Regions from separate parts of the Paenibacillus sp. MER 99-2 genome, predicted to be linked through region 1. Evidence: riboswitches for the same ligand, from Rfam matches in the RefSeq annotation. Region 1 holds a riboswitch; the other holds the start of a gene.
The links. Region 1 has a riboswitch for glycine ahead of sdaAB (L-serine ammonia-lyase, iron-sulfur-dependent subunit beta). Riboswitches for the same ligand answer to the same signal wherever they lie in the genome.
Positions count from the first base shown of each region.

Region 1 (3,420 bases):
GATGAAGAAGAGCGCATTCTAATTCTGTTCAATCGCTCAGAAGAAACGGCCATCGTTGAGCTGGAGACGAGTACAGATGATTGGCATGAGCTGTTTGGCGAGAAGCACCGGATCGCACTGGAGGATGGCATACTTGCGATTGAGCTTCCGGCTTATGGATATGCAGTATTAAGCATGGCTCTGGAGTAATATAAGGTTCGTGCCAGACTTCATCGAGAAGTCTGGCGTGACCTAGAATACTGCGCGCGCCGGGTGCTGTAACTGGCACGCGGTACGAATATTACACAATACAAATACTACTCTTATGCCAGCTTTTCGTTTCAGATCTATCTATGCCAAAGAGGCGCCAGCAGAAGGTTACTACACTGCTAGGCGCCTCTTCATATTTTAATTTTATTCTGACGTTGAACCCTATGCCCCGTCTGTTTCTAACTCTGGTTCCGGAGCACGTTTTGCCTTCGGTTTCGCAAGCTTCTCCATCATTTTGCGTCCTGTCGGGGTCTGAGCCAGTCCACCTTGAGCCGTCTCACGGTGCCTGCTTGGCATAGCACTGCCCACTTCAAGCATGACATCAATCACTTCGTCCGATGGAATGGCGCTACGCACCCCAGCAAGTGCCATATCAGCAGCGGCTAGAGCGGTTACAGCGCCCAGTCCGTTGCGGACGATGCAAGGAATTTCGACGAGACCTGCGACTGGATCGCAGATGAGACCGAGTGTATTTTTTAACGCCAAACCTACCGCATGAACAACCTGCTCCGGCGTGCCTCCACGTAGCTCAACCATAGCACCCGCCGCCATACCAATCGCGGAGCCTACCTCAGCCTGACAGCCACCCTCAGCACCAGAGATAAACGAATTGTTTGCAATAACATATCCGATCGCCCCAGCACAGAACAGTCCGTTAACCAGATGCTCGTCAGTCCAGCCAAAACGTTCTTGTGAACTGATGAACACACCTGGAATAATGCCGCACGAACCCGCTGTCGGTGTAGCAACAATTCGCCCCATGGATGCATTGACTTCAGAGACACACAGGGCATATGCCATCGCAAGTGCTGAAGCATCACCTGAGCAAGTCTCTCCTTTACGAATGTATTCCGCCATCCTCTTGCCGTCTCCACCAGTCAGACCACTGCGCGAAACTGTATCTTCATTCAGTCCTTTATGAACCGCTTCCTTCATCACCTGATAATATTCAGACATCTGCTGCACGACATCTGCTTCCGGCGTATTCGTCTCTTGGACTTGTTCTTCAATCATTAACTGAGCAATGGTCTTGGATTCAGCCGTGCAGATCGTATTCAGTTCATGCAAATGCTTAAATCGCATCTGGACTCACTCCCTTCTTCAAATCAATTACACGAATATCCAGCACATGATCCAGCGACTTCAAACGGCTTAACATATTCGGGTCTGGCGCCCCATCCATCTCCATCGCAGTCAATGCTTCACCATCCCGACCTTTCCGGTCTACCTGCATATAACCGATGTTCACGCCTGAGGAACTGATGGTGGACGTCACGGATGCAAGCACCCCTGCTTTGTCCGCATGACGCAGCACCAATGTTGGGAACTCCCCACTGATCTGGACGCGAAAATCATTCAAGGCATGCACTGACACACTGCCGCCCCCAATGGACGCACCAATCAATGAACATTCACGGTCACCGTGCCACAGTTCAATTTTGACCGTATTGGGATGGGGAGCAGGTAGGCCACTTGTGAAAAACTCAACCTCCATACCCGCTTGCTCTGCATACTCTTCAGCATCCGGTATTCGCGGATCGTCTGTCGCATAATCAAGCAATCCGCCGATTAGCGCAAGATCTGTGCCATGCCCTTGATACGTATCGGCAAACGATCCGTATAGTGTTAACCGGGCGCGCTCCGGCGTACAACCCAACCACTGACGAGCAATTCTGCCAAGTCTCGCCGCACCAGCCGTATGTGAACTTGAAGGTCCCGTCATGGATGGACCAATAATTGAGAAAACATCTTTAAAACGCATCAAAAACCCTCCATTTGTATTCGTCATGTTCATCCAGATACTTAACCATAACGTTCCATTATTACTGAATGATGACATCAAAAAAGGACAGAAGAAGGCCTTAAGCCCTCTCTCTGTCCTCGATACCTGAGAGTTTCATGATCAACAGCGTCAGTCGATACAGTGCATGCCTTGTTCTTACACATACTGTACCAAGCTGTTTAATCATATACCCCTTGGGTGGCGCATCATGCGCACTCTCCAGAGTTGCGTCCAACGATGGTACATTTACCTGAGAGATTAACCGCCGCGCCGGGTGCGTAGGCAGCTTGCTCCTTCGGTGCCTGATCGCAGGCCATCTTACTTAGCCAACTCAGGTCTCTCCCGCTCGTTATCATTCGCTGTATGGAATTATTCTGATGAGATCAGAATGATGATAATTATGATTCAAAATAGTGACATTAAAGCTAAATCATATCGTGATCCGACGAAAAAACACTCTTACTCATTAAGATTAATCGACCGGAAGTTTCATGTCAATAAACTTAACGATTTGTTAGCTTCAAATCAAATGTAAGCGTTATCTACTGTGAACTTTTGTCACATCGGCACTCATGTTTATTCATTTGTTTACATCTCTGCTGTTAATTCTATGTATGTTCAGGTGTGTCCAATGGTTCGGGTGTTAAGGCAAACTTCTGTCTAAAACCTTCTGTCCAAGACCTTCTCCCCTATAGGACACACCAATGCCCAACTTACTTACTATTACTTTCTTTCTTTTTTTGTCGAGCCATTTCACTTCTGCAGTTGTTCTCCGCATCAGTCTAACCTACTTCATCGTTGCACTCTTCGTCACAGCCTCTTGATAATACGAACTTCTTGAAGGAAGCAAGCTGGTGATCCATAAGATAAGTGCCACTAACATCATGGCTGCTGAGACAACCGTATACACAAGACGAAGGGATAAATATTCTGCCACTACCCCTGCAATCAAAATAGAAGCCACTTGAAGCGCGCTCAGCATCAGTCCAATGACACTGCTCATCCTGCCCATTAGATCTACCGGAATATTATTCTGGTAAAAGGTAATCAGGCCTGTGTTGGCAAGTGCTGAGCACAGCCCAAGCAAGATAAAGGCGAACGCTGCAAGCTCGAAGGAAAACGAACGTGCAAATAGGAAATAACCAAGCGAAACCATAAGCACGCCGATCCCCATCATATGACGGATCGGAATATGTTTGGCAAACAGGGTGACAAGCAGCGAACCAACTAGATAACCGACGCCAGTAACACTCATCAATGCCCCGTATTGAGATTCAGACAAGTTCATCACCTGGCGAATAAACACGACTTCCTGTGCATCCAGCGACATGCCAATGACGAGAACAATCTGAAAAATGACGTAAATCCCTACAACGTAACCACTCTTG
Region 1 is NZ_JAMAUZ010000005.1:191,075-194,494, forward strand. Features, by position in the region: gene M3636_RS20945 (alpha-glycosidase) at 1-189, shown strand, start outside; gene sdaAA (L-serine ammonia-lyase, iron-sulfur-dependent, subunit alpha) at 412-1,332, opposite strand; gene sdaAB (L-serine ammonia-lyase, iron-sulfur-dependent subunit beta) at 1,322-2,011, opposite strand; glycine riboswitch at 2,123-2,257, opposite strand; glycine riboswitch at 2,262-2,387, opposite strand; gene M3636_RS20960 (MFS transporter) at 2,820-3,420, opposite strand, start outside.

Region 2 (3,420 bases), on a different contig from region 1:
GTTGAAGGTTGCTTTTACACCAGGTATAGCTTTGAACACTTCAAGTGCATAATGACTCTTCTGCAAATTGAGATCCGCTACATCGATCATGCCCTGTCTTCCCATTGTAGACATGTATACGGATGCGCTCAGTGCAAGCAATGCTTGGTTGGAACAAATGTTAGACGTCGCCTTTTCCCGGCGGATATGCTGTTCGCGTGCCTGTAGTGTTAGTACGAAGCCACGTTTGCCGTTACGGTCAGTCGTCTGACCTACAATTCGACCAGGAATACGGCGCATATGAGCCTGTGATACAGCAAAATATCCACATGTTGGTCCGCCGAGAGATGCGGCGATCCCCAAAGGTTGAGCGTCACCGACAACAATGTCAGCGCCAAGCTTCCCAGGAGCCTCTAACAATCCTAGTGAAAGTGGATTCGCACTTACTACAAGCAGGCTTTTGTGTGCATGAGCTAGGTCAGCTGCTTGCTGGATAGGTTCAATGGCACCGAAGAAGTTTGGGCTTTGAATCATGACTGCTGCCGTGTCTTCCGAGATGGCGGCTTGTAAGGCATCCCAGTCAGTTACGCCATTTTGATACCCGATCTCGACGATCTCCAGACTTAGACCATGAGCATAGGCTTTCAGTACCTGACGTGCTTCCGGATGAACGGTACGAGATACGATCAATTGTTTACGGCGAGTAGCTGCTGCTGCCAAATTCCCTGCTTCTGCAAAAGCGGTGGCACCGTCATACATACTTGCATTGGCAACGGCCATGCCTGTCAATTCGCAGATGTATGATTGAAACTCAAATATCGCTTGAAGCTCGCCTTGACTAATTTCAGGTTGGTACGGTGTATATGCAGTATAGAATTCCGAACGGGAGATCACATGATTGATGACAGAAGGTATATGGTGGTCGTAGATGCCTGCACCCAGAAAACTTGCGTGTGTCTCGAAGTTGGCATTGGCACCAGCTTGTTTGGACATATGACGCGTAAGTGCATATTCATCTAGCCGAGAGGATACGGGTAACTCACCCTGATAACGAATCTCCTGCGGGATATCTCGGAAGAGGTCTTCGATCGTTTCCACACCAACTGTTGCCAGCATAGCGCTCTGATCCTGCTCGGTCATAGGAATGTAACGGTGCTTGGTCATGCTTGATCAGCTCCTTGAGTAGGTGTCTTAGGCGTGCGTGTCCGTTTATGAAAAGGGGTCTTTACGACCTCGGCTTTTAGCTTTTTGCCGCGAATCTCAATCTCCAGTGGCGTACCTAGTGCAGCATATTTGCTGTCAATAAGGGCTAGCCCAAGATTCCTTTTTAGCGTAGGTGATTGTGTGCCTGTCGTTACTTCACCAATCTGTACACCATCTGCGTAGAGAGGGTAATGGGGACGTGGAATCCCGCGCTCCAGCACTTCGATGCCGACTAATTTGCGAGCAGTCCCGTCATTTTTTTGCTGTGATAAAACGTCGTGTCCGATAAAAGGTCCGGAATTCAGTTTCACAAACATGCCAACACCTGCCTCCAGCGGGGAGATCGTGGGTGACAGTTCCTGCCCGTACAATGGCAATTTTGCCTCAAAGCGCAGGGTGTCCCGTGCACCAAGTCCAGCCGGAACCAATCCGTGTTCTTCCCCTGCCTGCATCAATCCATTCCACACTGTAGCTGCGTGATCTGCTGGAACATACAGCTCAAAGCCATCTTCGCCGGTATATCCAGTGCGGGATAACAGCAATTTTACACCGCATACTTCCGTATCCTGTACAAAACGAAACAGCTCAATGGTAGCTACATCAATGTCCGTAACTTTTTGGAGAATATCAACAGACAATGGACCTTGCAGTGCTAGAAGAGCAGTCTGCTTGGAGTCATTTGTCATGGTTACCCCAGGGGCGAGATGTTCCACTAGCCATGCCCAATCCTTATCGATGTTGGAGGCATTAACAACTAACATATAGTGCTGTTCCTCCAGTTTATACACCAGTAGATCATCGACCACACCGCCATCGGGATAACACATCAACGTATATTGTGCCTGACCCGGAACAAGTGCGGTTACGTCATTGGTGGTCATGTGCTGCAAAAAAGCCTCCGCTTGTTCACCTTGTACGGTGAATTCGCCCATATGGGATACATCAAACAGCCCTGCACGTTCACGAACTGCTTCGTGTTCCTTCTGAATTCCGCTAAACTGTACCGGAAGCTCCCAGCCACCAAAGTCAATGCAACGTACGCCTTCGTACTGTTGATATAAGGGAAAGAGTGGAGTTCTAAGTAAATCGGACATCAAATCACCTCTTCATTAGCCGTCAAGCGGCTGAATGTGCTGCATATGGATTAATGTTGAATAGGCATGATCGTTATTAGAGTGGTATAAGTATTTTGAGTAATGAATATAAATCGTACGTAAAATCGTACTTCTGAGATCCGGTTATGCTGCACGGTTTGGTTGCTGTGTTTATCTTTTTTGGGAAAAAGGAAAAGGACAGGCCAAAGAAACTGCATGCCAGAAGCACGCTGTATTCTTAGGCTCTGTCCTTGGTACCTGAGAGTTACCCCGCCGCCAATGCAGCAGGTTTCCCCTTGGGTGATCTTAACGCCCGTACCGGGCGGGTAGATGCTCTCCAGAGTTGCGTCCCGTAAAAGTCCTTTTGCCTGAGAGATTCACCGCCCGCTTGTCGGGTGGTTTACTCCTTCGGCGTTACCGCATGAACATCCAGATCCAGATGCTTGGGTAATCTCTCCCTTTACATTCATCCGCGATATTGCACACAACGAAAACAGTTTTACTCCTTTCATTAATACGCGAATTGCCTGCTGATGTCAAGAACAATGTCATCTGATTTCAAAGAAAGACGAATAATTTAAGCTTATATGCAATTTAATGTTCGTTTAAATAAAAAGAGTGCGCTTACTATTCCAATAATAACTAGTATATGTAAGTTCGTATTTAGATGATCTCGCTTTTGATCAGAAAATATGAACAAATTGTAAGGTATCTTGACATTTGATTCGAAAATATCATACGCTATGTTCTGGGGAAAGGGATTTGGCCAAAGAACGCATGCACTCATTAATGAAAAGCGAGGCGGATATCGATGAGCGAATTGAAAAGTGATTTCCTGTACAGTGAAGAGCACGAATGGGTGCAGACCGTAGGGGAGGATACTGTACGTATTGGTATTACCGAGTTCGCACAGCATCAGCTGGGTGACATTGTGTTTGTTGAATTGCCTGATCTTGAATCCAGTGTACAAGCGGAAGAAAGTATTGGTACGATTGAATCCGTCAAAACGGTTTCGGATTTATTTTCACCTGTGAGTGGCTCCATTATTGCGATCAATGATGCGTTGCAAGACTCACCAGAGCTTGTGAATAGCTCTCCTTATGAAGAAGGATGGATGATTGAGATCCGGGTGGATGGCGATTTG
Region 2 is NZ_JAMAUZ010000001.1:89,054-92,473, forward strand. Features, by position in the region: gene gcvPA (aminomethyl-transferring glycine dehydrogenase subunit GcvPA) at 1-1,143, opposite strand, end outside; gene gcvT (glycine cleavage system aminomethyltransferase GcvT) at 1,140-2,276, opposite strand; glycine riboswitch at 2,520-2,619, opposite strand; glycine riboswitch at 2,623-2,746, opposite strand; gene gcvH (glycine cleavage system protein GcvH) at 3,088-3,420, shown strand, end outside.
Region 2: linked by a shared signal. The riboswitch ahead of gcvT (glycine cleavage system aminomethyltransferase GcvT) and the one ahead of sdaAB (L-serine ammonia-lyase, iron-sulfur-dependent subunit beta) in region 1 are both predicted to bind glycine.